One region of the Streptomyces sp. NPDC015220 genome, then DNA from elsewhere that is predicted to be linked to it. Evidence: predicted binding sites of a transcription regulator. Region 1 holds the regulator's gene; each other region holds the start of a gene.

Region 1 (9,965 bases):
CCCCACACCTTCTCGACCAGTTCGGCGTCGTGCCGGCCCTCCACGTAGATGCGCCCGGCGCGGGCCACCCGCGCGCGTGCGCCGGGGACGGCCACCGAACCGGATGCCGTGCGGGTGGGACGCACCGGGCCCGAGGCCGGCCTCACCAGGGTCACCGTCCGGCCCTCCAGCAGGAAGCCGCCGGGCTGGAGCGGGAAGACCCGGTGCTTGCCGAAGCGGTCCTCCAGGGTCACCGTGCCCGCCTCGCAGCGGATCACCGCCCCGCAGAAGCCGGTGCCCGGCTCCTCGACCACCAGCCCCGGCTCGGCCGCGATCTCCGGCACGGTCCGGGGCTTCTTCCACGGCGGAGTGAGATCGGGCGAGTACGAACGAAGGCGCGGGCCCGGGGGCCCCTCGTCGGAAGGGCGGTGGCCGGAGACGGGATGGCGCATTCGAGTGACGATAGGAGAAACCCGCGGCGGATCAGCGCGACACGCCGAAGCGTGCCGCCAGCGCGTCCCGCTGGGCCCCAACGAAGGCCGCGTCCACCACCGCACCGTGCCCGGGCACGTACGACGCGTCCGCTCCGCCCAGCTCCAGCAGCAGGTCCAGGGCGGCGGGCCAGCGGTCCGGTACGGCGTCGGGGCCCGCCTGGGGTTCGCCGGACTCCTCGACCAGGTCCCCGCAGAACACCACCGGCCGGTCGCCCGGCACCACCACCGCCAGGTCGTGCCCGCTGTGCCCGGGCCCCGCGTTCACCAGCAGCGCCTCCCGGCCGCCGCCCAGCGGGAGCGCCAGCCGGTCGCGGACCTCCCGGCCGCCGCGCACCATGGCCGCCGCCGCCTCCGCGGCCGCCCCCGCGTCCAGCCCGTGGCGCACCGCGTCCGCGCGCAGCTCCTCGCGCCCGCGCTCGTCGGCGTGGAGGGCGTACGCCCCCTCGGCGGCGAAGCACTCGGCGGCGCCGGACGCCGCCGCCCCGAGGACGTGGTCGAAGTGCGGGTGCGTCAGCGCGAGAAGTGTCACACCGCCGCCCGCGAGCCGCGCCGCCTGCGCACCCAGCCGCGCGCCCTCCGCCAGGCTCGACCCGGCGTCCACGAGCAGCGCCGAACCCTCCCCGACCACCAGCCCGACCGTGCAGTCCCACCCCGGCAGCCGGACCCGGCCCACCCCGTCCGCCAGCCGCTCCCACCCGAGCTCTTCCCAAGTCACCGTCATGCCCCGACGCTAGCCTCCGTGGAGCCGGCCTTGCCCGGGGTGTACCCGACGGCCGTACACTGGGCCGGGGAATGCTGGCACTCGTATGCGCCGAGTGCCAGGCGGGATCCGAGGGACGACTCTGGAGGTGTGCGCGATGCTCAGCGAGCGAAGGCTGCAGGTGCTGCGCGCCATCGTCCAGGACTACGTCGGCACCGAGGAGCCGGTCGGCTCCAAGGCCCTCACCGAGCGGCACAACCTCGGCGTCTCGCCGGCCACGGTCCGCAACGACATGGCGGCCCTGGAGGACGAGGGCTACATCGCCCAGCCGCACACCAGCGCCGGCCGTATTCCCACCGACAAGGGGTACCGCCTGTTCGTCGACAAGCTGGCCGGGGTGAAGCCGATGACCGCGCCGGAGCGGCGCGCCATCCAGAACTTCCTCGACGGCGCCGTCGACCTCGACGACGTGGTGGCCCGCACGGTGCGGCTGCTGGCGCAGCTGACCCGGCAGGTCGCCGTGGTGCAGTACCCGTCGCTGACCCGCTCGACGGTGCGGCACGTGGAGCTGCTGGCGCTCGCGCCCGCGCGCCTGATGCTCGTGCTGATCACGGACACCGGCCGGGTCGAGCAGCGGATGATCGACTGCCCGGCCCCGTTCGGGGAGACCTCGCTCGCGGACCTCCGGGCGCGGCTGAACAGCCGGGTCGCCGGCCGCCGCTTCGCGGACGTGCCGCAGCTGGTGGAGGACCTGGCGGAAGGCTTCGACCTGGAGGACCGCGGGACGGTCTCGACGGTGCTGTCCACGCTCCTGGAGACCCTCGTCGAGGAGAACGAGGAGCGGCTGATGATCGGCGGCACCGCCAACCTGACCCGCTTCGGACACGACTTCCCCCTCACCATCCGGCCCGTACTGGAGGCGCTGGAGGAGCAGGTCGTCCTGCTGAAGCTGCTCGGTGAGACACAGGATCCGGGCATGACCGTGCGCATCGGTCACGAGAACGCCTACGAAGGACTCAACTCCACGTCCATCGTGTCGGTGGGCTACGGTTCGGGCGGCGAGGCAGTCGCCAAGCTCGGCGTGGTCGGACCGACCCGCATGGACTACCCGGGAACGATGGGAGCGGTACGCGCAGTGGCACGGTACGTCGGACAGATCCTGGCGGAGTCGTAAGTGGCCACGGACTACTACGCCGTTCTCGGCGTGCGCCGCGACGCGTCGCAGGATGAGATCAAGAAGGCGTTCCGGCGGCTCGCACGCGAGCTGCACCCGGACGTCAACCCCGATCCGAAGACCCAGGAGCGGTTCAAGGAGATCAACGCCGCCTACGAGGTGCTGTCGGACCCGCAGAAGAAGCAGGTCTACGACCTCGGCGGCGACCCGCTCTCGCAGTCCGGCGGCGCCGGCGCGGGCGGCTTCGGGGCCGGGGCCTTCGGCAACTTCTCCGACATCATGGACGCGTTCTTCGGCACGGCGTCGCAGCGCGGACCGCGCTCGCGCACCCGCCGCGGCCAGGACGCGATGATCCGGCTCGAGGTCGAGCTGGACGAGGCGGCCTTCGGCACCACCAAGGACATCCAGGTCGACACGGCCGTCGTCTGCAACACCTGCAACGGCGAGGGCGCGGCCCCCGGCACCACCGCCCAGACCTGTGACATGTGCCGCGGCCGCGGTGAGGTCTCGCAGGTGACCCGGTCCTTCCTCGGCCAGGTCATGACCTCCCGCCCCTGCCCCCAGTGCCAGGGCTTCGGCACGGTCGTCCCGACGCCGTGCCCGGAGTGCGCGGGCGACGGCCGCATCCGCGCCCGCCGCACCCTGACGGTGAAGATCCCCGCCGGCGTGGACAACGGCACCCGCATCCAGCTCGCGGGCGAGGGCGAGGTCGGCCCGGGCGGCGGTCCGGCCGGCGACCTGTACGTCGAGATCCACGAGCTGCCGCACGCCACCTTCCAGCGGCGCGGCGACGACCTGCACTGCACGGTCACCATCCCGATGACCGCGGCGGCCCTCGGCACCAAGGTCCCGCTGGAGACCCTGGACGGCCTGGAGGAGGTCGACATCCGCCCGGGCACCCAGTCCGGCCAGTCGATCCCGCTGCACGGCCGCGGTGTCACCCACCTGCGCGGCGGCGGCCGGGGCGACCTCATCGTCCACGTCGAGGTCCAGACCCCGAGCAAGCTCGACCCGGAGCAGGAGCGCCTGCTGCGCGAGCTCGCCAAGCTCCGCGGCGAGGAGCGCCCGCAGGGGCAGTTCCAGCCGGGGCAGCAGGGCCTGTTCTCGCGGTTGAAGGACGCCTTCAACGGTCGCTGACGGTCGGCCGGGGGCCCGGGGGACCGGCCCCGGGGCGGCACGGTCGGCCGGGGCGGCAGGGCCTGTCCTCACGGTCGAAGGACGCGTTCGACGGCCGCCGGCGCGCGGCGTCAGGACCGGGGAGCGACCGGGGCCGTGCGCGGCGCGCGGACGGCGGCCGCCGCCCATGGGCGATCGGTTGCCTCCGGCATATGCCGGAGGTCGCCCGGATTCGGAGTCATTGGGAGGACGTGACACCATGCGGTCATGTCCTCCGCACTGACCGATCTCTTCCCGCACCCGATCGTGCAGGCTCCGATGGCGGGCGGTCCCTCCGGGCCGCAGCTCGCCGCCGCGGTGTCCGACGCCGGCGGGCTGGGGTTCCTCGCCGCCGGGTACAAGACGGCCGACGGCGTGTACCAGGAGATCAAGCAGGTGCGCGGGCTGACCGGCCGCCCCTTCGGCGTGAACCTCTTCATGCCCCAGCCCGAGCACGCGGAGTCCGGCGCCGTCGACCTCTACGCCCAGCAACTGGCCGGCGAGGCCGGCTGGTACGCAACGGAGCTGGGCGACCCGGACTGCGGCCGGGACGACGGCTACGAGGTCAAACTCGCCGTCCTCCTCGACGACCCGGTCCCGGTCGTCTCCTTCCACTTCGGCGTGCCCACCCGTGAGGTCGTCGACTCCCTGCACCGGGTGGGCACCTTCACCCTGGTCACCGCGACCACCGTCGAGGAGGCCCTCGCGGTGGAGCGGGCGGGCGCCGACGCGGTGGTCGCCCAGGGCGTGGAGGCCGGCGGCCACCAGGGCGCCCACCGCGACCAGCCGGAGAACGACGGCGCGGGCATCGGCGTCCTCTCCCTGGTCGCCGGGATCCGCGAGGCGGTGGACCTCCCGATCGTCGCGGCCGGCGGCATCATGCGCGGCAGCCAGATCGCCGCCGTCCTAGCCGCCGGCGCGAGCGCCGCACAGCTGGGCACGGCGTTCCTCGCCACCGTCGAGTCCGGCGCGCACCCCCTGCACAAGCAGGCCCTGACCGACCCGCTCTTCCCCCACACGGAGCTGACCCGGGCCTTCTCCGGGCGGCCCGCCCGCGGGCTGGTCAACCGCTTCATGCGTGAGCACGGCCCGTACGCGCCCGCCGCCTACCCGGAGATCCACCACCTCACCTCACCACTGCGCAAGGCCGCCGCGCGGGCGGGCGACCCGCAGGGCATGGCGCTGTGGGCGGGGCAGGGGCACCGCTTGGCGCGCGAGCTGCCCGCCGGACGGCTGGTGGAGGTGCTGGCGGCCGAGCTCGACACCGCGCGAGCGGCGATGACGGGCCACCGGCCGGCCGGGGGTGAGGGACGATGACGGCGCCGGTGTTCGTCGCCGACCGACTCGACGGAATCGGCCCCGAGTTCGTGCTCGACGGCCCCGAGGGCCGGCACGCGGTCTCGGTGAAGCGGCTGCGGCCCGGTGAGGACGTGGTGCTCACCGACGGGCGCGGGCGCTGGACCGAGGGCGTGGTGAAGGCCGCCGAGGGCAAGGACCGCCTGGTCGTCACGGACCTGGGGACCCTGCACGAGGAACCCCCGGAGACTCCCCGCATCACCGTGGTACAGGCCCTCCCCAAGGGAGACCGCGGCGAGCTCGCCGTGGAGACCATGACCGAGGTCGGCGTCGACGCCATCGTGCCCTGGCAGGCCGCCCGCTGCATCACCCAGTGGAAGGGCGAGCGCGGGGCGAAGGCGCTCGGCAAGTGGCGGGCGACCGCCCGCGAGGCCGGCAAGCAGTCCCGCCGGGTCCGGTTCCCCGAGGTCGCGGACGCGGCGACGGGCAAGCAGGTCGCCGCGCTGCTCGCCGGGGCCGACTTCGCCGCCGTGCTCCACGAGAGCGGCGACGAACGCCTCGCGACGGCCGAACTCCCCGCCCAGGGCGAGATCGTGCTCGTCGTCGGCCCCGAAGGAGGAGTCTCCCCCGAGGAGTTGGCGCTTTTCCGGGAGGCGGGTGCGCGGGCTTACGTCCTCGGGCGTACGGTACTGCGTACCTCGACCGCGGGAACGGCGGCCGCCGCTCTGCTCCTGGGCCGGACCGGCCGCTGGTCCTGAACCGCCGGTCCGACCTGTAGGGGGAACCGTGGAACTCGCCCAAGTACGCCTGTTCGTCACCGACTTCACCGCCTGCTACCGCTTCTACGCCGACGTCCTGGGCCTGAAGCCGCAGTCCGGCGCGGAGCGGGGACCGTACGAGAAGTTCAGCCCGGACACCGGGTCCGCGGGCATCGCCCTTCAGGACCGGGCGATGATGGCCGAGCTGCTCGGCGAGCTGGGCCACCCGGTCACCGGGCACCGCTCGCTGGTGGTGCTGCGCGTGGACGGCCTCGACGCGTACTGCGCGCAGATCACCGCCCGCGGCGCGACCCTGCTGCACGGCCCGCGGCCCATGACGGACCGCATGCGCGTCGCCCACCTCGCGGACCCGGAGGGCAACCTCGTGGAACTCCAGGAGTGGCTGCTGCCGCGCGCCTGAACAGGGGCGCGGGGGACGGCGGGCGGCGAGGGGAAGCGAGGCGACCCCTGTTCGCGGCCGCCGCCGCTGCGTAGGGTGATCGGGTGACTCAGTCCGCATCGTCTGCCTATCTCCGGTTTCCGCATCCGCACGGCGAGTTGGTCGCCTTCACCGCCGAGGACGACGTGTGGCTCGCGCCGCTGGACGGCGGCAGAGCCTGGCGGGTCAGCGCCGACAACGTGCCGGTGAACCACCCCCGCATCTCACCCGACGGCGCCACGGTCGCCTGGACCTCCACCCGGGACGGCGCGCCCGAGGTGCACGTCGCCCCGGTCGCCGGCGGCTCCGCCAGGCGCCTGACGCACTGGGGGAGTTGGCGTACCCAGGTGCGCGGCTGGACCCCGGACGGCGAGGTCCTCGCGATCAGCACCCAGGGCCAGGCCAGTCTGCGGCGCAGCTGGGCCAGAGCCGTCCCGCTGGACGGCGGACCGGCCGGCACGCTGCCCTACGGCCCGGTCGGCGACGTGGCGTTCGGGCCGCGCACGGTGCTGCTGTCCGTGACGATGGGCCGGGAGGCGGCCTGGTGGAAGCGGTACCGGGGCGGCACGGCGGGCAAGCTGTGGATCGGCGCCGCGGCGTCCCCCGGGCCGCAGGAGGACGGCTCCCGGGACGACGGCGGGTTCGTCCGGCTGCACGAGGACGTGGACGGCAACATCGAGTACCCGCTGTGGGTGGGGGAGAGGATCGCGTTCCTCTCCGACCACGAGGGCACCGGCGCGCTGTACTCCTCCCTCGCCGACGGCTCCGACCTGCGCCGGCACACCCCCCTGGGCGGTTTCTACGCGCGGCACGCGGCCACCGACGGCTCCCGCGTCGTCTACTCCAGCTCGGGTGAACTGTGGCTGCTGGACGACCTCGACGGCGCCGAACCGCGCCGCCTGGACATCCGGCTCGGCGGCCCGCGGGTCGATCTCCAGCCCTACCCGGTCAACGCCGCCCGCTGGTTCGGCTCCGCCGCCCCCGACCACACCGCGCGCGGCAGCGCGGTCGCCGTGCGCGGCTCCGTCCACTGGGTCACCCACCGCTCCGGCCCCGCCCGCGCGCTCGCCGCCGAGCCGGGCGTCCGGAGCCGGCTGCCGCGCACGTTCCGCGCCGAGGGCGAGGAGTGGGTGGTGTGGGTGACCGACGCCGAGGGCGAGGACGCCCTGGAGTTCGCGCCCGCCACCGGCCTCGCCCCCGGCGGGACGCCGCGCCGCCTCGCCGCCGGGCAGCTCGGCAGGGTTCTGGGGCTGGCCATGGCGCCCGACGGCAGCCGCGCCGCCGTCGCCTCGCACGACGGACGGCTGCTGCTCGTCGAACGCGAGACGGGCGAGGTCCGCGAGGTCGACCGCAGCGAGGACGGCGACGTCACCGGCCTCGCCTTCTCGCCCGACTCGGCCTGGCTCGCCTGGTCCCACCCGGGGCCGGAACCGCTCAGCCAGCTCCGGCTCGCCAACACCACCGACCTGTCGGTCACCGAGGCCACCCCGCTGCGGTTCCGGGACTACGCCCCGGCGTTCACCCTGGACGGCAAGCACCTCGCCTTCCTCTCCCACCGCTCCTTCGACCCGGTCTACGACGAACACGTCTTCGACCTGGCGTTCGTGGAGAGCTCCCGCCCGTACCTGATCACCCTGGCCGCGACCACGCCCTCCCCGTTCGGCCCGCAGCGGCACGGCCGCCCCTTCGAGGTGTCCGACAAGGAGGAGACCCCGGGCAGCGAGGGCGCCCCGGCGACCCGGATCGACGTCGACGGCCTCGCCGACCGCATCGTGCCCTTCCCCGTCGAGGCCGCCCGCTACTCCAACCTGCGCGCCGCCCGGGACGGAGTGCTGTGGCTGCGCCACCCGGTGACCGGCCTGCTCGGCGCCTCCCGCGCCACCCCCGACGACCCGGACCCGAAGACCGAGCTGGAGCGCTACGACCTGGCCCAGCAGCGCATCGAGCACCTCGCCGCCGACGCCGACCACTTCGAGGTCAGCGGGAACGGCAAACGGGTCCTGCTGTGGACCGACGGCAAGCTCAAGGTGGTGCCCAGCGACCGGCGCGCCTCCGGTGACGAGGACAGCGACTCCAACATCACGGTGGACCTCGGCCGGGTCCGGCATACCGTCGACCCGGCCGCCGAGTGGCGGCAGATGTACGAGGAGACCGGTCGCATCATGCGGGACCAGTTCTGGCGGGCCGACATGGGCGGCGTCGACTGGACCGGCGTCCTGGACCGCTACCGGCCCGTACTGGACCGTCTCGCCACCCACGACGACCTGGTCGACCTCCTGTGGGAGGTGCACGGCGAGCTCGGCACCTCGCACGCCTACGTCACGCCGTACGGCGCCTTCGGCCGCGGCGCCCGGCAGGGGCTGCTCGGCGCGGACATCTCCCGCCACCAGGACGGAAGCTGGCGCATCGACCGGATCCTGCCCTCGGAGACCTCCGACCCGAACGCGCGCAGCCCGCTGGCCGCGCCCGGTGTCGCGGTGCGCGCCGGGGACGCGATCGTGGCGGTCGGCGGCCGGCCCGTCGACCCGGTGACGGGGCCGGGCCCGCTGCTGGTCGGCACCGCCGGCAAGCCCGTCGAACTGACCGTCTCCCCGTCCGGCGGCGGCGAGCCCAGGCACGCGGTCGTGGTGCCGCTCGCCGACGAGGAGCCGCTGCGCTACCACGCGTGGGTCGCCGGCCGCCGCGCCCACGTCCACGAGCGGTCCGGAGGCCGGCTCGGCTATCTGCACGTGCCGGACATGCTCGCCCCCGGCTGGGCCCAGATCCACCGCGACCTGCGCGTGGAGGTGGCCCGCGAGGGCCTGGTCGTCGACGTGCGGGAGAACCGCGGCGGCCACACCTCCCAGCTCGTGGTGGAGAAGCTGGCCCGACGGATCATCGGCTGGGCCGTGCCCCGCGGCATGCGGCCCTACAGCTACCCGCAGGACGCGCCACGCGGCCCGGTGGTGGCCGTCGCCAACGAGTTCTCCGGCTCCGACGGCGACATCGTCAACGCGGCGATCAGGGCACTCGGCCTCGGAACGGTGGTCGGCACCCGCACCTGGGGCGGCGTCATCGGCATCGACAGCCGCTACCGCCTGGTCGACGGCACGCTGATCACCCAGCCGAAGTACGCGTTCTGGGTGGAGGGCCACGAGTGGGGCGTGGAGAACCACGGAGTGGAGCCGGACGTGGAGGTGGTGCAGCGCCCCCAGGACCACGCGGCGGGCCGGGACGTCCAGCTGGACGAGGCGATCCGCCTCGCGCTGGAGGCGCTGGAGGCGACACCGGCCAAGACCCCGCCGTCGCTCCCGTAGCAACGACGGGCGCCCGTGGCCCCCGCCCGTCCGAGCCGCCCCGGGCGGCACGGCGGGCGGGCCCTCGGGCGCCCCGCGCACACCGGACCACGCGGCCCGCCCTCGCGGGACAACGCCGGGCGTCCGGAGCCGCGTTGCTCGGTAACATGCCCGTACGAGATCCACTCCTAAGGAGGCCACATGGCAGGGGAGCCCCAGGAGGACTGCCTGTTCTGCAAGATCGTCGCAGGCCAGATCCCCGCGACCGTCGTCCGCGAGACGGACACGACCCTCGCGTTCCGCGACATAAACCCCCAGGCGCCCACCCATGTCCTGGTGATCCCCAAGGCGCACTACAAGGACGCCGCGACCCTCGCCGCCGGCGCCCCGGAACTGGCCGCGGACGTCCTGCGCGAGACCCGGGCCGTCGCCGACGACGAGAAGCTGGACAGCTACCGCACCGTCTTCAACACCGGCTCCGGCGCCGGCCAGACCGTGTGGCACGCCCACGCCCACGTGGTCGGCGGCCGCGGCCTGCAGTGGCCCCCCGGGTAGGCTGCCGTGTCCGTCCGTGAACTCGTCGTCCTCGGCACCGCCAGCCAGGTCCCGACCCGGCACCGCAACCACAACGGCTACCTGCTGCGCTGGGACGGCGAGGGCATCCTGTTCGACCCCGGCGAGGGCACCCAGCGGCA
Region 2 (9,965 bases), on a different contig from region 1:
TGAGGAAGTCGCCGTCGAGGCCGACCGAGCCGACCGTGATGACCTGCTTGCCGGTGAGCTTCTTGGTCCAGCCCGCGAGGTTGAGGTCCGAGCCCTCGAACTCCGGCAGCCAGTAGCGGCGGGTGGAGGCGTGGAAGACGTCCACGCCGGCCTCGGCCAGCGGGGCCAGGATCGCCTCCAGCTCCTCGGGGGTCTCGGCGAGGCGCGCGTCGTAGGCGTCCTGCTTCCACTGCGAGTACCGGAAGATGACGGGGAAGCCGGGCGAGACGGCGGCGCGGACCGCCGCCACGACCTCCGCCGAGAACTTCGTACGGGCCACCGCGTCGCCGCCGTAGGCGTCCGTACGGCGGTTGGTGCCCGCCCACAGGAACTGGTCGAGCAGGTAGCCGTGGGCGCCGTGGATCTCCACGCCGTCGAAGCCGATGCGCTCGGCGTCGGCGGCCGCCTCGGCGAACGCGCCGACGACGTCGTCGATGTCGGCCCGGGTCATCGCCTTGCCGGCGCCCTCCGTCCCGTCGGTCCGCAGCCCGGAGGGGCCGACCGCCGGCGCCTGCGGGAACGGCCCCCTGCCCTGCCTGCGGACCATTCCGATGTGCCACAGCTGCGGCACGATCGTGCCGCCCGCCGCGTGCACGGCGTCGGCGACCTTCGCCCAGCCCGCGAGCTGCTCCGCGCCGTGGAAGCGCGGCACCCGAGTGCTCTCCCCCGCCGACTCGTGCCCCACGTAAGTGCCCTCGGTGACGATCAGGCCGACACCCGCGGCGGCGCGACGGGCGTAGTACGACGCCACGTCCTCGCCCGGGACGCCGCCCGGGGAGAACATGCGGGTCATCGGGGCCATCGCGATGCGGTTCGGGACGGTCAGGCCGCCCAGCGCGACCGGACGGGAGAGGACGCGGGCCGCGCGGGAGGCGTTCTCGGGGACGGACTCGGACGTGGTGACGCTCATGGGACTCCTCGGCAAGTGCGGATACCAGACGGTATGTGCATGTGCATCAAGTCTGCGTCGTCGTCAACCCCGCCGTCCACCCCGGCATTCCGGCCCCGGGCGCCCGCGTTCCGGAGAACGCCGAGGGCGGCACCCCCTGTCTCCAGGGGGTGCCGCCCTCGGTACGCGACGGACGGGTCCGATCCTCGAAAGGATCAGAAGTCCATGTCACCGCCCGGCATGCCGCCGCCGGCCGGCGCGGCGGCCTTCTCCGGCTTGTCGGCGATGACGGCCTCGGTGGTGAGGAACAGCGCGGCGATGGAGGCGGCGTTCTGCAGCGCGGAACGGGTCACCTTCGCCGGGTCGATGATGCCCTCGGCGACCAGGTCGACGTACTCGCCGGTCGCGGCGTTCAGGCCGTGGCCCGGGGTCAGGTTGCGCACCTTCTCCACCACGACGCCGCCCTCGAGGCCGGCGTTGACGGCGATCTGCTTCAGCGGGGCCTCGAGCGCCAGCTTGACGGCGGCGGCACCGGTGGCCTCGTCGCCCTCGAGCTCCAGCTTCTCGAACACCTGGGAGGCCTGGAGCAGGGCCACGCCACCACCGGCGACGATGCCCTCCTCGACGGCCGCCTTGGCGTTGCGCACGGCGTCCTCGATGCGGTGCTTGCGCTCCTTGAGCTCCACCTCGGTGGCGGCGCCGGCCTTGATGACCGCGACACCGCCGGCGAGCTTCGCCAGGCGCTCCTGCAGCTTCTCGCGGTCGTAGTCGGAGTCGCTGTTCTCGATCTCGGCGCGGATCTGGTTCACGCGGCCGCCCACCTGCTCGGAGGAGCCGGCACCGTCGACGATGGTGGTCTCGTCCTTGGTGATGACCACCTTGCGGGCCTTGCCCAGCAGGTCGAGGGTGGCGTTCTCCAGCTTGAGGCCGACCTCCTCGGAGATGACCTCGCCGCCCGTGAGGATGGCGATGTCGCCGAGCATGGCCTTGCGGCGGTCGCCGAAGCCCGGGGCCTTGACGGCGACGGACTTGAAGGTGCCGCGGATCTTGTTGACGACCAGGGTCGACAGGGCCTCGCCCTCGACGTCCTCGGCGATGATCAGCAGCGGCTTGCCCGACTGCATGACCTTCTCCAGCAGCGGGAGCAGGTCCTTGACCGAGGAGATCTTGGAGTTGGCGATGAGGATGTACGGGTCCTCGAGCACCGCCTCCATGCGCTCCATGTCGGTGGCGAAGTAGGCGGAGATGTAGCCCTTGTCGAAGCGCATGCCCTCGGTGAGCTCGAGCTCCAGACCGAAGGTCTGCGACTCCTCGACGGTGATGACGCCTTCCTTGCCGACCTTGTCCATGGCCTCGGCGATCAGCTCGCCGATCTGGGTGTCGGCGGCGGAGATGGAGGCGGTGGAGGCGATCTGCTCCTTGGTCTCGACCTCCTTGGCCTGGTCGAGCAGGGCGGCGGAGACGGCCTCGACGGCCTTCTCGATACCGCGCTTCAGGGCCATCGGGTTGGCACCGGCGGCCACGTTGCGCAGGCCCTCGCGGACCAGCGCCTGGGCGAGCACGGTCGCCGTGGTCGTACCGTCACCGGCGACGTCGTCCGTCTTCTTGGCGACTTCCTTGACCAGCTCGGCGCCGATCTTCTCGTACGGGTCCTCGAGCTCGATCTCCTTGGCGATGGAGACACCGTCGTTGGTGATCGTGGGGGCGCCCCACTTCTTCTCGAGGACGACGTTCCGGCCCTTGGGGCCGAGGGTCACCTTGACGGCGTCCGCGAGCTGGTTCATGCCGCGCTCGAGGCCTCGCCGCGCCTCCTCGTCGAACGCGATGATCTTGGCCATGTGAAGTGGTCCCTCCAGGACTGGGGGTGATTCCTTCGGACCGCGCCCGCGCCCGCGACGGACGGCTCGCCGGCCTCGTGGTTCCTTGCCCCACCCGGCCCGCGGGCCTCACCGACCCGGTCCTCGTTGTCACTCTCACCTTCAGAGTGCTAACGCAATGATTAGCACTCGACCCCTGAGAGTGCAAGCGTCGGCGAAGTGGATCCGACGCGGGGCGGCGGTCGGACGGCGGCGGGCGGGAGCGCCCCAGGGGCCCGCACCGGCGCCCGCGCACCCGCGGACACGCCGCGGGTCGCGGCGTCCGGCGTCCGCCCCGTGGTCCGGCGCCCGCCCCGTGATCCGGCGTCCGCGCGCCCGTGGGCACACGCCCGCACGGACGGGCCCCCGCCGGACGGACAGGCCGAAGGGCCCGCACCCCCCGGCGGAGGTGCGGACCCTTCGAAGATCGCTTGCGGTGGTCGCGCGATTCAGGCCGTGACGCGAACCATGTCGGCCTGCGGACCCTTCTGGCCCTGCGAGATCTCGAACTCGACCCGCTGACCCTCTTCCAGCGAGCGGTAGCCGTCCATCTGGATCGCGCTGTAGTGGACGAAGACGTCCGCACCACCGTCGACCGCGATGAAGCCGTACCCCTTCTCCGCGTTGAACCACTTGACGGTGCCCTGAGCCATGCCTAACTCCCCTATTACTGGCCCTTGCACAGATCCACACTTCGCGGATCCGGGTCAGACCTCACCCCCCGTGGATCGGGGGCGTGCGCCGGAACGCGTCGACCGCGGCCGAATGTATCTGTCCAACTGCCGTCTGCAACAGGTCAATCGGACGAGAATTCTGGACGGGAGCGGTCCGGAATGTGGGGAGAATTCGCCACACTTCAGGGCAAGTCGGGCCCGACAAACAAGGCAAATGCCGCGAAAAGCCCGCGCACTTTGGCTACTTCTGATCGGCGGGCGGCAGGAAAAAGAGGCTTCCTGATCCGTTGGTCAGGAGCGCGTTCCCCAACTGTACCGCGCTCAACCACACAGAATTGCCCCCTCCGTTTCTCTCACGGAGGGGGCAATCGGACGAACGGTCGGTAATCGGAGTTACCTGAGGTAAGGCTCAGCCGCCGGCGACCGCCGGGATGATCGACACGCCGGCGCCGTCCGGGGTGGAGGTCTCCAGGCCCTGCTCGAAGCGGACGTCGTCGTCGTTGACGTAGACGTTGACGAAGCGGCGCAGCTTGCCCTGGTCGTCCAGGACGCGCGCGGCGATGCCCGTGTGGTTCTTCTCCAGGTCGGAGATGACCTCGGCGAGGGTCGCGCCCTCGGCGCTCACCTCGGCCCGGCCGCCGGTGTAGGTGCGCAGGATGGTCGGGATGCGAACGGTCACGCTCATGCGAGGCCAGCCTCTCGGAAGGAGTCCAGGTTCGGACGGATGGTCGCGGTCAGGCCGGTGCCCGCCACCGCGTCCAGGGTCTTCAGACCGTCACCGGTGTTGAGGACGACGGTGGTCTTGGCCGGGTCGAGGAGGCCGTTCTCGATCAGCTTCCTCGTCACGCCGACCGTCACACCGCCCGCCGTCTCGGCGAAGATGCCCTCGGTCCGGGCGAGCAGCTTGATCGCGTCGACCACCTGTTCGTCCGTCACGTCCTCGACCGCGCCGCCGGTGCGGCGCGCGATGTCCAGGACGTAGGGGCCGTCCGCCGGGTTGCCGATGGCGAGGGACTTGGCGATGGTGTTCGGCTTCTGCGGCCGTACCACGTCGTGCCCGGCCTTGAAGGCGGTGGACACCGGCGAGCAGCCCTCGGCCTGGGCGCCGAAAATCTTGTACGGCCGGTCCTCGACCAGACCGAGCTCGATCAGCTCCCGCAGGCCCTTGTCGACCTTGGTGAGCTGCGAGCCGGAGGCTATCGGGACGACGATCTGGTCGGGCAGCCGCCAGCCGAGCTGCTCACAGATCTCGTACGCCAGCGTCTTGGAGCCCTCGGCGTAGTACGGCCGCAGGTTGACGTTGACGAAGCCCCAGCCCTCGCCGGCCGGGTCGCCGATCAGCTCGGAGCAGAAGCGGTTCACGTCGTCGTAGTTGCCCTCGATGCCGACGAGCTCGCCGCCGTAGATCGCGGCCATGACGACCTTGCCCTGCTCCAGGTCGTGCGGGATGAAGACGCAGGAGCGCAGCCCGGCCCGGGCGGCGGCGGCGCCGACCGCGCCGGCCAGGTTGCCGGTGGAGGAGCAGGACAGGGTGGTGAAGCCGAAGGCGCGGGCGGCCTCCAGGGCCTGGGCGACCACCCGGTCCTTGAAGGAGTGCGTCGGGTTGCCGGAGTCGTCCTTCACGTACAGGCCGCCGGTCACGCCGAGTTCGCGGGCGAGGTGGTCGGCCTTGACGAGCTTGGTCCAGCCCGGGTTGATGTTCGGCTTGTCGGCCACGTCGGCGGGCACGGGCAGCAGCGGGGCGTAGCGCCAGATGTTCGCGGGGCCCGACTCGATCCGCTTGCGCAGCTCCTCGGTGTCGTAGGCCGAGAAGTCGTAGGCGATCTCGAGCGGGCCGAAACACTCCTCGCAGGCGAAGACCGGGCCGAGGGGCACGCGGTGACCGCATTCGCGGCAGCTCAGCGCCGCGGCGGGGCCGAGGTCTACGGTGGAGTCGGTGCTGCTTGCGACGGTCTGCACAGCCATGGAGGCGAGGCCCTTTCTCCTCATCTTCCTCACGACGCATCTCGCCGTGAGACGGATTTGGCACCTTCCCTAGCCGGGAGCCTCGCAATGGATCGTCGAGACCGGCTGGAGGGTTGCCGGGGCTTCATCGGGCCGTGTCCCTCTGCCCCTCTGGATGAGCGGTATTCGATTGTGGAGACGCGGCGACCCCGGCATGCGATGGTCATCCGCGTTGTTCAAGACTGTAACCGAAGGCCGGGACAGTGAGAGATAGTCGTCCGAACCGCGAGACAGATCACAGCATGATGTGATCCGCGCCCTGGCGCGAGCGGTGGCCGTACCGAGCAGGAGTTAAGGAGCCGTCGACCGTGCTGGAAGAAGTCGAGCGCTGGCTGAGGACGCGTTCCTGGTCCGTGACCGATCGTCCGCTCGCCACGGTCCTGGCCGCGAAGCGCGCGAGCGGCTCGACGGTCAGCGTGGTGCTGCCCGCGCTGAACGAGGAGGAGACGGTCGGTGACATCGTCTCCGTGATCCGCCGCGACCTGATGCGGCAGGCCCCGCTCGTCGACGAGGTGGTGGTCGTCGACTCGGGCTCCACCGACCGCACCTCGCGGGTGGCGGCCGCCGCGGGCGCCCGGGTCGTGCACCGCGACGCGATACTGCCCCGCATCCCGGCGGTCCCCGGCAAGGGCGAGGTGCTGTGGCGCTCGCTGCTGGTCACCCACGGGGACGTCGTCTGCTTCGTCGACGCCGACCTGCGGGACTTCTCCTCGGACTTCGTCACCGGGATCGTCGGCCCGCTGCTCACCGACCCCGGCGTGCAGCTCGTCAAGGCGATGTACGACCGCCCGCTGGCCGGCGCCGCCGGGCAGGGCGGCCGGGTCACCGAGCTGATGGCCCGCCCGCTGCTCAACATGCACTGGCCGCGGCTGGCCGGCTTCGTGCAGCCGCTCGGCGGCGAGTACGCCGCCCGCCGCTCGCTGCTGGAGCGGCTGCCGTTCCCGGTCGGCTACGGCGTCGAGCTGGGCATGCTGGTCGACGCGCTGCACCTGGTCGGCCTGGACGCGCTCGCCCAGGTCGACGTGGGCGAGCGCAAGCACCGGCACCAGGACGGGCAGGCGCTCGGCCGGATGGCCGCCGCGATCTACCGCACCGCCCAGCTGCGTCTGGCCCGCGGCCATCTGATCCGTCCCGCCCTGACCCAGTTCGAGCGCGGCGAGGACGGCTTCGAGCCGCGCACGTACTCCGTGGACACCGAGGAGCGCCCGCCGATGACCGAGATCGCGGAGTACGCCGCCCGGCGGGTGGCCTGAGACGGGCGGCGCGCGAGGGCGGCGCGAGGCGGGTGGCCTGAATCCCGCACCGCGCCGCGGTCGCCCGGCTACGAAGCCGGACCGTACGTTTGAGTGTTCGGGGGCCGGGCTAGGTTGAGGACCATGGCTGCTACGCACGGTGCCGGGGTGCTGGTCGCGTCCAATCGCGGACCGGTTTCGTACGAGGTGCACGAGGACGGCTCGCTGCACGCGAAACGCGGTGGCGGGGGGCTGGTCTCCGGACTGTCCGCCATCGGCCCGGACGCGGGCGCGGTGTGGGTGTGCGCCGCGCTGAACGACGCCGACCGGGAGGCGGTGCGCCGCTTCGAGGGCGGGCACAGGCTGCCGTCACAGGACACCGGCGGGCAGCAGGTCCGGATGCTGGACATCGACCCGGACGTCTTCTCCGACGCGTACAACGGCATCGCCAACTCGGTGCTGTGGTTCGTGCACCACATGCTCTACCAGACCCCGCTGGAGCCCGTCTTCGACGCGGAGTTCCGGCGCCAGTGGGCGTCGTACGAGGCCTACAACCGGGCGTTCGCCCAGGCGCTGGCGGAGGAGGCGGCCGAGGGCGCGGCCGTGGTGGTGCAGGACTACCACCTGACGCTGGTGCCGGGGATGCTGCGCGACTTCCGGCCGGATCTGCGGATCGGGCACTTCTCGCACACGCCGTGGGCGCCGGTGGACTACTTCCGGCTGCTCCCCGACGACATCGCCCGGCAGGTGCTGCACGGCATGCTGGGCGCGGACCGGCTGGGCTTCCTCACCCAGCGGTGGGCGGACGCGTTCGCCGGGTGCTGCGACGCCCTCGTCGGCGGGCTCGGGGGCACCCGGATCGGGGTGCACGGGCTGGGCGCGGACGCGGAGTTCCTGCGGGAGCGCTCGCACCGGGCCGACGTCAAGGAGCGGATGGCGGCGCTGCGCGAGGAGATCGGCGCGGCTCCGGACGGCGGTGCGCGCCGGACGATCGTCCGGGTGGACCGCACCGAGCTGTCGAAGAACATCGTGCGCGGTCTGCTGGCGTACCGGCAGCTGCTCCAGGACCGCCCCGAGTGGCGCGAACGGGTGGTGCACGTCGCCTTCGCCTACCCCTCGCGGCAGGACCTCGCCGTGTACCGGGAGTACACGGCCCAGGTACGGCGGCTGGCGGAGGAGATCAACGAGCGGTACGGGACGCCCGGCTGGACTCCGGTCGTGCTGCACGTCAAGGACGACTTCGCCCGGTCGCTGGCGGCATACCGGATCGCGGACGTGGCGCTGGTCAACCCCATCCGGGACGGCATGAACCTGGTCGCCAAGGAGGTGCCGGTCGTCTCCGACGCGGGGTGCGCGCTGGTGCTGTCCCGGGAGGCGGGGGCGTACGCGGAGCTGGGCGACGACTCGATCGCGGTCAATCCGTACGACGTGGTCGGTACGGCGGACGCGCTGCACGAGGCGCTGAGCATGGCGGGCCCCGAGCGGGCGGAGCGGAGCAAGCGGCTCGCGGCCGCCGCCACCGCCCTTCCGCCGGCCCAGTGGTTCCTGGACCAGCTGGGAGAGCTGGACGGCTGATCGGACGGCGCCCCCGGGTGCGCGGGGCTCCCCCGAGGCGCCGGGCACCGGCGGAAAGGCGCGCGCCCGCGATGTGCGCGGGGTCCTCCCGGGGCATCCGGCACCGGGAGACGGGCGCGCGCCCACGAGGTACGCGGGAATCCCCCGGAGCGCCCGGCACTCGGAGGAAGCCGCGTGCCCACGAAGCGCGCGGCCCTACCCGAGCCGGTCCGCCAGCGTCCTCAGCAGTTCCACCACGCCCGCCGGACCGTTCACCACCAGGTCGGCCCGCTCCGACAGCTCCGTTACCTCCGTGCTGCCGCTGCACACCAGGACGCCCGGTACGCCGTCGGAGCGCAGCTTCTCCACCGCGGCGAAGGCGGGGAGGTCGCCGAGGTCGTCGCCGGCGTAGAGGACCGAGGCGGCGCCCAGGTCGCGGACGTACTCCGCCAGCGCCACGCCCTTGTCCATGCCCGGGGGACGCAGTTCCAGGACCATGCGGCCCGGCTCGACGATCAGGCCGTGCCGGGCGGCCAGGTCGGCGAGGGGTCCGCGCAGCCCGTCGAAGGCGGCCTGCGGGTCCTCGGCACGGCGGGTGTGGACGGCGAGGGAACGGCCCTTCTCCTCGATCCAGGTGCCGTGCCAGGCGCCGATCCGGTCGAGGAAGCCCGGGAGTTCGGCGCGGACGGCGGCGACTCCGGGGTGCGGGGCCGGGGCGGTGACGTTCCCGGTGGCGGCGTCCCAGCGTTCGGCGCCGTAGTGGCCGAGGACGACGAGGTGCTCCAGGCCGGGTACGCCCGCGAAGCCGCCGTGCCGCACCGCGACGCCGGCCGGGCGTCCGGTGACCACCACGACGGCGGCCACCTTCGGGGCGAGGACGGCCAGCGCGGGCACCGCCCCCGGATGGGCCCGGGCCCGGTCGGGGTCGGGCACGATGGGGGCGAGCGTCCCGTCGAAGTCGAGTGCGATCACCGCCCGTTCCGGCCGCGCGAGGAGGGCGTCGAGACCGTCCCGCCCGGCCCGGGTGGCCGGCGTCGGCAGGGACGGGTCGAAGTCGGTCGAGGCGGTGTCCTGCTTGTCATGGCTGCCCATGTGCCGAACCTATCCACACTCGGCCGGGCCCACTCCTCCACAGCGCCGGGACCGGCCCGTGCCGTCCGCCGCTCCCGTCGTCGCCGCGGCGGGCCGGATCACCGCCGGGCCGGGCCGGGGCCGAGTCGCGTCGGGCCGCCGCCTCACCGCCCGGACCGGCGGGTCTCCCGTATCCGGCGCAGGCGGTTCACCGTGACCGGGTCGTGCGCCAGCGCGCGGGTGTCGTCGAGGAGGGCGTTGAGGAGCTGGTAGTAGCGAACGGGTGACAGGCCGAGCTCCTCGCGTATCGCGCGCTCCTTGGCGCCGGGGCCCAAGAAGCCGCGCCGCTCCAGGGCGAGGATGTCCCGTTCCCGGCGGCCGAGCCGCCGCTCCTCGCCCGGGCCCTGCCCCCCGGCCCCGGCCGCGGCCTCGCCTTCGCCTTCGCCTTCGCCTTCGCCTTCGCCGGAAGCCTGGCCACCGGCCCCGTTCCCGCCGAGGGTCCGGCCACCGGCCTCGTCCTCGCCGGCAGGGGACCGGCCATCCTCCTCATCCCCGCCGGAGCTCCGGCCACCGGCCTCGCTCCCGCCGAGGACCCGGCCGCCTTCCTCGCCTGCGCCGGGGGCCCGGCCAGCGTCCTCGCCCCGGC
Region 3 (9,965 bases), on a different contig from region 1:
TGCCCGGCCGCGAGGGCCTGGTCGCGGGCGGCTGCGTAGGAGGAACAGGCCAGAGCGATCGACCCTTGAGCCCAGTAGAGGTCGCCCATGACCCTGTCCTGTCGCCCTTCGACGCCGAGGTGCGCGGCAGCCTGCCGGGCCTGGGCGAAGTCACCGATCCTGCGGGCGAGATGCACCAGACCACGGCGTGCGGTGGCAGACAGGCGCCCGCCGGCGTCGGCAACCTGGCGCATGCCGTCCAGGGACGACTGGAAGTGACCGAGGTCCCGATCGCATTCGGCCAGGAAGTAGCGGGGCAGCTCCTCCAGGCTTTCCGGCAGGGCGCCGCTGGCGAGGACCGCGCGGAGTTGTTCCGCTGTCCGACCGCGATGGTGACGCTGGCGTCGCGCGATCGCGGAGAGCGCCGCGGCCAGCGCCTGAGCAGGAGTGACGGACCCGTCGCCGGGCGAGCCGGTAGGAGGCTCGATCGGCTCCCACACGAAGTCGTCCACGTACCGGAATGCGGCGTCTTCCAACCAGCCGAGCGGCAGGCCGAACCGATGCGAGAGGGACAGCCCTTGGCGCAGCGCCGACACGAGCCGGCCGCGTTGGGACAGGTCCTCCCGCCCGAGCGCGTCGAAGGCCCGCCGCGCAGCCCGCTGCCAGTCCGCGCTCGTCCACCGGTCGTCGCTGGTCGAGTCCATCTCCCGGACCACGTCACGGACCAGGGGGTGCAGGCGGTAAGGCCACGGTGCATCGACGTCCTGGTCCACGAACGGCCGGTCGACCAGGTCCTGTGCCGGAGCATCGTGGTCGAGACCCGCGACGCTGGAGGCAAGTGAGACGGAGAACGTCTCCAGCAGGCTGACCGAACGCAGGACTCTGCGGGTCTGCGGAGACAGATCCCGGAACGTCCGGGCCACCAGCGCGGGAAAGTCCAGATTGAACTGGTCCGCGGCAGGCACACTCCCCCGACGCCGGTACAGGTCGAGGAACCGCATCACGGCGAGGTCCAGGTACAGCGGTAGGCCGTGGGAGTTGGCTGTGACCAGGTGACGGGTCGCGTCGTCCATCATCGGCCGTCCGTCACGTGTCAGGCGCCGGGCGAGGTACGTCTCGCAATCGCCCGCGGACAGGTAGCCGACCGTGTGCTGGCGGGGCTCCAGCACAGCGCCCCCGGTCAGCTGCGGCCAGCACTCCTCGCCCGCCCAGTCCAACTGCCCTTCGAGGCGCGGGTCGTCCCACTGGAGGCGGTTGCGGCCCGTGACGACGAACAGGGTGCCCGGCATCAGCCACACCACACGCTGGACAAGACGTTCGAGGTCGCGGTGGACCCGGTCCCCGACGTCCTCGAAGGTGTCCAGCAGAACCACCAGGGTGGCTCGCTGCCGGGCAGGCACGTTGGCCAGGTCCCAGGCCAGGAGGTGCGGATAGTAACTGAGTGCGTCCTGATCCGGCACGGCCTCGAGGAGATCAGCGAACCGGCGGCACTCCGCGAGCGCCCGGACCCGGTGCTGCCTCTCCCGCAGGGCGCGCACCACGGCGCGCAAGCCCTGGCCGACGACGCTGCCCACCGTACCCGGAAGGGTCATGGCCTGCGCGACATCCCCCAGGGCCGACTGCATCTGCTCGGACAGATTTCGTGCCCCGGGAAGTCCGCTCAGCCGCCTACGGCGCAGCACGTACTCGTCGAGGGTTTCACCCGGGTGGTTGTGTTCCCAGTAGCGTTGCAGGGCCAGGTCGAATGTCGGCATCGGCCGCCCGATCTCCGCCGCGGCCAGACGGATCGCGAGCACCAGGGACTCGAAGTCCGTTCCCGAGTCCCGAGCCAGGTCGATCCGCACCGGCACGACCGGACCGATCTGCTCGTCGAGCCGTGGCCAATGCCCCTGCTGGCTCAGCCCCCGGCCGAGGTGGTCCGCCACGCAGCGCGAGAGGGTCGTCTTTCCGATGCCTCCGACGCCGTAGAAGGTGAGCACGTTCCGCCGCGGCGCCTCGAGGTCCTGTACGTCGAAGCCCTGCTGCCGCGTCGCCTGGACGAGGTGGGACAGGCTCCGGGCCACCGACTGCCATTCATCGAGGCGGTCGGCGAAGTAGTCGACTGCCTTGACCTCGCGATCGTTGGAACGGAACAACGCCCTCAGATCCGACCGGCTCACCTTCGCCCCCAGTTTCGGCAACGAGCTCAGGAGAGCAGGATCGCCGATCGACCGTCAAGTCACCACGTCACCACTCCCCGTGTTCTGCGCAGGCGTTCGTGGGCGTACAGGAGCGGGATCCTCGGCCGGCGCTGGACGGCCGACACCCAGATGTGAATCCGGTCGTGTTTTCGAAAGCAAGATCATCCAGCCCCTCTCAGCCGCTCTGGGCGTTCCGTCCGGGGCGCGGGCATGAGCAAGGGCGGCAGGGAGCCGTCGTGCTCCCTGCCGCCCTCCCTTGCGTCAACCGCGTACGGCCATCCCGACGAACGCCGCCCACTGGTCGGCGGAAACGTTGAGCGTCGCTTCGCCGGGTCGCTTCGAGTCGCGGACGTGCACCGCCCTGCCCGTGCTCGCGACCTCGACACAGTCACCGCCACTGCCTGAGCTGTAGCTACTCTTGTGCCAGCTCAGCTCGTCAGCGGCAGGCTCGGGGTTGCTTGCCTTCATAGCTCTCCCAACAGCTTCTCGATGAAGGCCAGCGACTCCCTGGGGGTCAGTGCCTGCGCTCGGAGAACGCCGTACGTCGATACCAAGGGACTGACCTTCTTGGGCGCGGTGTGCAGGACGCTCGCCTCCTGCACCTCCATGTAGCCAATCCTGCGCTCGTCTTCGAGGTGGATCAACGTAAATGCGCCGCCCAGGCCAGCATGTTCGACGCGCGCGGTGGGCATGACCTGCAACTCCACGTTGCGTTCGTGCCCGAAGAGCAACAACTGCTCAAGTTGGCCGCGCAGCACTTGCCGACCGCCGACGGGGCGCCGAAGCACCTGCTCCTCGATGACGAAGCTCAGAAGCGGGGCAGGTCGCCGGGAGAAGAGTTGCTGCCGCTCCATACGCGCGACCACCCGCTGCTCGATGGTTTCGGTATCCAGCAACGGTCGCCACATGGTGAAGACCGCGCGCGCGTAGTCCTCCGTCTGCAACAAGCCCTTGACCACGTGATTGTCGTACGCGTGCAGTTCGACGGCCTTCGTCTCCAGCTCCGCGTACCGCCGGAAGAACCCCGGATACCTGGCCTTCGCCACCTCCTCCTTCATCACCATCAGCAGTCCGCCCGCCCCGGTCGCCTTGTCCACCGCGTCGACCAGTCCGGGCTTGGGGATCCGTCGCCCCTGCTCCACCGCCGCGATCTGCGCCTCGCCGTAACCGACGCGCTCGCCCAACTGCACCTGCGTCAGCCCCGCCGCCTCCCGCAGAAGCTTGATCTGGCGGCCGAAACAGCGCAGGAACGCCCTGCTGACCTCCGGCTCCTCCACACCCGCGCCCGAGTCCGCCCCAGACTCCATGCCGCCCTCCTCACCCACCGGTCACTGTCCGTGATCGCAGAGTAGGAGTCATGTACGCCAACCGATCTCAAACCCGGGCAAGTTGACTCGTGTGAGTGAAACCGACCGCCGAGAGCCTTCTTCACTCAACGCGTTCCTCCAGTGCCTCGGCACGCACCACCCGCGCGGCAACGCGTCCTGGCGGCGGACGGACGGCACCGGCCTGGCTCCCCGACAGCCCCTTACACGGTCGCACCCCTACCCCGACAGATTCCGCCCGTGCTGGCGTAGTGCCTGGTCAGGCGGGTCGCCGTACGGGATCTTCGATCCATGACGCCCTCCGCCGACCGGCAGCGCCCACCGCTGCGCACCGCCTCCGCCCAGCCGGTCCTCGCCCTCCGCTTCACCGCCTCCCCGCGTGGCGCGCGGCTGGCCCGCCGGCTCGCCTCTCACCAGATGGACGCCTGGGGGTGGGGTTACGGCACACCGGCCCACGACGCCGTGGAACTGGTCGTCGCCGAGCTGGCTGCCAACGCCGTCACTCACGGGCTGGTCCCGGGCCGCGACGCCGAGCTGCGGCTGAGCAGGGAGGAGGGCGGGCGGGTACGCGTCGAGGTGAGCGACGCGCGGGGTGAGCGGCTGCCCGAGGCTCGGGAGACCGGAGCCGGTGAGGGCGGCGGCCGCGGGCTCCTCCTGGTCGCGGCTCTCGCCAAGGAGTGGGGCACGGTCCGGCGGCCCGGCGCTCCCGGCAAGACGGTCTGGGCCGTCGTGCCCACCGACGGCGGGCACCGGTCCGCGTGACCGGTGCACCGGCCCCACGGCGGTCTCCGGACGCGCCGGTGCCCGGCACCCCTCGGGGGCGCCGGGCACCGGCGGTTCACTCAAGCCGCTGGGCGGCTCGGCTCAGCGCGCTGCCTCAGTGGGCGTGGCCGTGGCTGTGGCCCGCGGCGGCCGGCTCTTCCTCTTCCTTCTTCTCGACGACCAGGGTCTCGGTCGTCAGCAGGAGGGAGGCGATGGAGGCGGCGTTCTCCAGGGCGGAACGGGTGACCTTGACCGGGTCGATGACGCCGGCCTTGACCAGGTCGCCGTACTCGCCGGTGGCGGCGTTGTAGCCGTTGCCCTTGTCCAGCTCGGCCACCTTGGAGACGATGACGTAGCCCTCGAGGCCGGCGTTCTCGGCGATCCAGCGCAGCGGCTCGACGGCGGCGCGGCGGACGACGGAGACACCGGTGGCCTCGTCGCCGGTCTTGTCGAGGTTGCCCTCGAGGACCTTGACGGCGTGGACCAGCGCGGAGCCACCACCGGAGACGATGCCCTCCTCGACCGCGGCGCGGGTCGCGGAGATGGCGTCCTCCAGACGGTGCTTCTTCTCCTTCAGCTCCACCTCGGTGGCGGCGCCGACCTTGATCACGCACACGCCGCCGGCCAGCTTCGCGAGGCGCTCCTGGAGCTTCTCGCGGTCCCAGTCGGAGTCGGTGTTCTCGATCTCGGCCTTGATCTGGGAGACGCGGCCCTCGACGTCCGACTTGTTGCCGGCGCCGTCGACGATCGTGGTGTCGTCCTTGGTGACGGTGACGCGGCGGGCGGAGCCGAGGACGTCCAGGCCGACCTGGTCGAGCTTGAGGCCGACCTCCTCGGAGATGACGGTGGCGCCGGTGAGGATCGCCATGTCCTGGAGCATCGCCTTGCGGCGGTCGCCGAAGCCGGGAGCCTTGACGGCGGTGGCGTTGAAGGTGCCGCGGATCTTGTTGACGACCAGGGTCGACAGGGCCTCGCCCTCGACGTCCTCGGCGATGATCAGCAGCGGCTTCGAGGCGTTGGCCTGGATGATCTTCTCGAGCAGCGGGAGCAGGTCCGTGATCGAGGAGATCTTGCCCTGGTGGATCAGGATGTACGGGTCGTCGAGGACGGCCTCCATGCGCTCCTGGTCCGTGACGAAGTACGGCGACAGGTAGCCCTTGTCGAAGGCCATGCCCTCGGTGAAGTCCAGCTCCAGACCGAAGGTGTTGGACTCCTCGACGGTGATGACGCCGTCCTTGCCGACCTTGTCCATCGCCTCGGCGATGAGCTCGCCGACCTGCTGGTCCTGGGCGGACAGCGCGGCGACGGCGGCGATGTCGGACTTCTCGTCGATCGGGCGGGCGGAGGCCAGGAGGTCCTCGGAGACGGCGGCGACGGCCGCGTCGATGCCCTTCTTCAGCAGCGCCGGGGAAGCGCCGGCGGCGACGTTCTTCAGACCCTCGCGCACCAGGGCCTGGGCGAGCACGGTGGCGGTGGTGGTGCCGTCACCCGCGATGTCGTTGGTCTTGGTCGCCACCTCCTTCACCAGCTGGGCGCCGAGGTTCTCGTACGGGTCCTCGATCTCGACCTCGCGGGCGATGGTCACACCGTCGTTGGTGATGGTCGGGGCGCCGAACTTCTTGTCGATGACGACGTTGCGGCCCTTCGGGCCGATCGTCACCTTGACCGTGTCGGCAAGCTTGTTGACGCCGCGCTCGAGGGCGCGACGGGCGTCCTCGTCGAACTTCAGGATCTTCGCCATGGCAGCGGGAGCCCTCTCGAAATCTCGGATGAAAAAAACCGCGCCCCGGGCGCCCGGCTTCTTAACGGTGGCGGGGGCCAGGGGCGCAGCTCACAGCGGAAAGCTGAGGTGACTTACTTCTCGATGATCGCGAGCACGTCGCGGGCCGAGAGGACGAGGTACTCCTCGTTGTTGTACTTCACCTCGGTGCCGCCGTACTTGCTGTAGAGCACGACGTCGCCGACCTGGACGTCGAGCGGAAGACGGTTGCCGTCCTCGAAGCGGCCCGGGCCCACGGCCAGGACGACGCCCTCCTGGGGCTTCTCCTTGGCGGTGTCCGGAATGACCAGGCCCGAAGCCGTGGTCTGCTCGGCGTCGAGCGGCTGGACCACGATGCGGTCCTCGAGCGGCTTGATGGCAACCTTGGAGCTGGCGGTCGTCACGATCCGACCTCCCCCTTCGGAGATCTCACGGGGTTAACTGTCTGAGGTGGCGACCAGGTCGATCCGTCGTCGCGGGTGCCGGACCTGCCCGTCGCTTTGTTGGCACTCTCCAGGGGGGAGTGCCAGACCTGAGACTATGACCGTCGTTAGCACTCGGTCAAGCGGAGTGCCAATTGCCGACGGCGCGTCGGGCAGGTTCGCCCCGAGGTACGCCCGTGCGGGTGACGTCCAAAGGCCGGTGTCCGCCGCCGTCCCCGGCCTCCCGCCGGGGGGCGCAGCGGTCCACGGCCTCCCGCCGGGGGTCGCCGCGGTCCACGGCCTCCCGGCACGTACCCCCGCTGTCCGCGGGCATCCGCTCGGCCCGATCGGCCCCGTCCCCGACGCCGGGCGGGTTCGGCCGGCGTCGGCAAGCCCTCTTCCCGAACGTCCGGTTTCGTACGAACGTATGCTCATGCGCTCTCGTCCCACTCCCGCGGACGCGGTCACCGGTGGTTTCCTCCTCCTGCTCGTCCTGGTGGCGGACGTGTCGGCCGGGCTGCTGGTCGTCATCGTGCTCGCCGTGCGGGGGCTGAGCAGGGTGGAGGCACCCGGGGGCGAACTCGCCGTGCCACCGCCGGGCGACTGGGCCCCGGTGCTGCTGTACGGCGGCTTCGCGCTGGCGGCCGCCACGACCGGTGTGCTGCTCGTGCGCAGCGGGGCCCGGTTCACCGGTGCGGTGCAACTGGTGCTCGCCGCCGTCGTCGCGAGCGCCGCGCTCGGGGCGTGGCACGACACCCACGACCGCTCCCGCTCCCCCGCCACTTCCCCGTCCGACCGGCTGGTGGACGCCTCAGAGGTAGTCCTGGAGGCGCCCCACCGTCAGGCCCTCGCCCTGGATGCCGCGCAGCAGCCGCGTGGTGCGTTCGCGCAGGGTCGGGCCCGCCAGGTCGTCGTCGTCCGAGGTGACGAGGAGGACGTCGCCGGGCCGCAGCGCGTGGGGGCCGTGGGTGAAGCGCAGGTCCGTGTCGGTCAGCGCGGCGCGCCACAGCACGACCGCGGAGACGTCGCAGTGGGCGGCGGCGCGCAGGGTGGTGGTGTCGTACAGGCCGTAGGGCGGCCGGAAGAGACGGGGGCGCACACCGAAGCGGGCGTGCAGCTTGTCGCGCTGACCGCAGATCTCGGCGCGCTGGCCGGCGTAGGGCAGGCCGCGCAGTGAGGGGTGGTCGAGGGTGTGGTTCTGCAGGTCCGCGCCGACCGCCAGCAGGTGCGCGAAGTGCCCGTAGCCCGGCCCGGCGACACTGTCCGTGAGGAACAGGGTGACCGGCAGCCGCAGTTCGCGCACCATGTCGACGAACCCCGGGTCCCGCTCGGCCCCGTCGTCGTAGGTGAGGAAGACGACCCGGTCCGGCGTGTCGACGTGGTCCAGCACCGGGGGGAGGCCTGAGGTCCGCGCGGCCGGGTGCGCAGGACGGGCCGGCGGGTGCGGCGGTGCGGGCAGCGGGGCGGTCAGGCCCCAGCGGAGGTAGGGCTGCTCGGTGGCCGGGCTCCGCGGCCGCACCCGTTGCGCCGCCTTCCGGCCCAGCCGCTCGATCGGGTCGACGGACGGCGCGCAGCCGGCCAGGAGGAGCGCGAGCAAGGCCGCCAGCACAGCCGCGAGCAGGGACACGGGCAGGGCCAGGGCCGCGCGCGCAAAGCCGGGTCCAGGCCTGGGTCCGCAGCCGTCCCTCGTCCCGGGCGCCGGTCCCGTCCCGGGTGCCGGTCCCGTCCCGGTTGCCGGTCCCGTCCCGGGTGCCGATCCCGGTCGTGCACCCGGCTCCGCCCCTGTTCCCGGTCCCGGCCGCTGTCGCAGCCGCGGTCTCACAGGTAGTCCTCCAGCCGGGCCACCGCGAACCCCTTGGCCGTCACGTAGTTCAGGAACCGGCGCATGTCGTCGGCCATCGTGCCGTTCCACTCGGCGCGGCCCCGGAAGTGGGTGAGGACGATGTCGCCGCGGCGCATCCGCTGGTCGTCCTCGCGGAACTCCCAGTGGTCGACGTAGACCTCCTCGTTCCAGATCGGCGCGTACTCGATGCCGCAGGACTTGGCGGCGCGCAGGGTGTCCTGGTTGTAGTTGCCGTAGGGCGGGCGCAGGAGCTTCGGGCGCTTGCCGAACTGCCTCCGCATGATGTCCTGCATGTCGCAGATCTCGTGCCTCTGCTCCTCGTAGGACAGGCCCGGCAGGTACGGGTGGTGCAACGTGTGGTTGTCGAGGGTGACCCCGGAGGACTGCATCCTGCGGAAGTAGCCGTAGTCGTCCTCGATGAGGTAGTTGCTGAGGAACGCCGTGTACGGGACCTTCAGCTCGCTCATCATGCGCAGGAAGGCGGGGTCCTTCTCCGCGCCGTCGTCGATGGTGAGGAAGACGACCTTGTCCTTGGTGGGCACCGTGGTGAAGACCGGAGGCAGGTCCCAGTCCTCCTGGTGGCCCACCTCGAAGCCCGGGCGGGCGTGGATCCTCGGTTTGACCGCGGGGGGCGCCGGGGGCGTCAGCGGTACGTGTTGCAGTCCCCAGCGCCTGGCGGCGGCGGCCCGGGCCGCGTAGGAGGCGTGCAGCCGGGTGGCGTAGGAGTCGAGGTCGCGGGCCGGAGGGGCCTGGAGCAACTGCGGGCCCGGAGCGGGCCGTGCCGGGGCGCCCGGCCCCGCACCGGTCTGCGAGCAACCGGCGGCGAGGGCGGCGGCGCCGAGCAGGGCGAGCGCGGCGCGGAGGCGCCACCGGCGACCGGACCGCCGAATAGCACCATTTTCATCATTTTGTACTACCAATCCCATGGTGCCGGATCCTCCCAGGCACCCGCCCGGAACCCGGACAGACACCGCGACCGACCCCGCGCCTTCCACCGACCGGCCCAACGCGCCGCCGCCCATGGGCGGGCCCCACGCCCCCGACCCGCCGGCCGACCCGACGGCCCCCACGAGCCCGCCTCCGCCGACCGGTCCGGCGGTCCCGCCTCCCGCCGGCCGCCCGGCGAACCCGCCTCTTCGCCGACCGGTCCGGCGGACCCGCCCGGGCCGACCGGCCCCGGAGCGACGGGCCTGGGACCGACCGGCCCCGTGCGCCCACGCCCCGCCGGCTGGCCCACAATGAGCCGGTGACCGACCCACTCGCCCCGCTCGACGCCTTCGCCGCGCTCCTCACCCCCGAGGGCCGCGCCCTCCTGGAAGAGGTGCGCGGCACCGACCCCGCCGACGAACTCGCCGTCGCCACCCGTCTGCGCCGTGAGCACCCAGCCGAACTGGTGTCGGCGGCGCTCGGGCAGGCCCGGCTGCGGCAACGGGCGGCGGCGAAGTTCGGGGACGCGGACGCGCGGCGGATGTTCTTCACACCGAACGGCGTCGAGCAGTCCACCCGGGCGAGCGTGGCCGCCTACCGGGCGGCGCGGCTGAGGGAGCTGGGCGTGACCTCGCTCGCCGACCTGTGCTGCGGCATCGGCGGCGACGCGATCGCCCTGGCCCGCGCCGGGATCCGGGTCCTCGCCGTCGACCGCGATCCCGTGACGGCCGCCGCGGCGCGGGCCAACGCCGAGGCGCTGGGGCTGGC

What was found. The regulator HrcA, encoded in region 1, represses chaperone genes, less so after heat shock. The targets are predictions, from matches to a motif close to TTNGCACTCNGNNNNNCNGAGTGCNAA.
Region 2: a site for HrcA is predicted at 2,893-2,919, ahead of groL (chaperonin GroEL). Genes of this name have one in related genera too.
Region 3: a site for HrcA is predicted at 6,556-6,582, ahead of groES (co-chaperone GroES). Genes of this name have one in related genera too.

The regions. Positions count from the first base shown of each region.
Region 1 is NZ_JBIBUK010000001.1:684,025-693,989, reverse strand. It holds gene ACF061_RS03390 (DUF3097 domain-containing protein) at 1-431, opposite strand, end outside; gene ACF061_RS03385 (MBL fold metallo-hydrolase) at 463-1,194, opposite strand; gene hrcA (heat-inducible transcriptional repressor HrcA) at 1,331-2,347, shown strand; gene dnaJ (molecular chaperone DnaJ) at 2,348-3,484, shown strand; gene ACF061_RS03370 (nitronate monooxygenase) at 3,731-4,819, shown strand; gene ACF061_RS03365 (16S rRNA (uracil(1498)-N(3))-methyltransferase) at 4,816-5,556, shown strand; gene ACF061_RS03360 (VOC family protein) at 5,585-5,977, shown strand; gene ACF061_RS03355 (S41 family peptidase) at 6,061-9,291, shown strand; gene ACF061_RS03350 (histidine triad nucleotide-binding protein) at 9,472-9,825, shown strand; gene ACF061_RS03345 (ribonuclease Z) at 9,832-9,965, shown strand, end outside.
Region 2 is NZ_JBIBUK010000029.1:43,399-53,363, forward strand. It holds gene ACF061_RS34960 (NADH:flavin oxidoreductase) at 1-949, opposite strand, end outside; gene groL (chaperonin GroEL) at 1,144-2,766, opposite strand; gene ACF061_RS34970 (cold-shock protein) at 3,234-3,437, opposite strand; gene ACF061_RS34975 (MoaD/ThiS family protein) at 3,868-4,143, opposite strand; gene thrC (threonine synthase) at 4,140-5,423, opposite strand; SAM riboswitch class I at 5,441-5,584, opposite strand; gene ACF061_RS34985 (glucosyl-3-phosphoglycerate synthase) at 5,771-6,715, shown strand; gene ACF061_RS34990 (trehalose-6-phosphate synthase) at 6,839-8,269, shown strand; gene otsB (trehalose-phosphatase) at 8,465-9,340, opposite strand; partial or broken gene ACF061_RS35000 (DUF3263 domain-containing protein) at 9,484-9,714, opposite strand.
Region 3 is NZ_JBIBUK010000002.1:667,974-677,938, forward strand. It holds gene ACF061_RS07815 (ATP/GTP-binding protein) at 1-2,114, opposite strand, end outside; gene ACF061_RS07820 (DUF397 domain-containing protein) at 2,421-2,627, opposite strand; gene ACF061_RS07825 (Scr1 family TA system antitoxin-like transcriptional regulator) at 2,624-3,466, opposite strand; gene ACF061_RS07830 (ATP-binding protein) at 3,776-4,246, shown strand; gene groL (chaperonin GroEL) at 4,362-5,987, opposite strand; gene groES (co-chaperone GroES) at 6,101-6,409, opposite strand; gene ACF061_RS07845 (polysaccharide deacetylase family protein) at 7,239-8,024, opposite strand; gene ACF061_RS07850 (polysaccharide deacetylase family protein) at 8,246-9,196, opposite strand; gene ACF061_RS07855 (methyltransferase domain-containing protein) at 9,499-9,965, shown strand, end outside.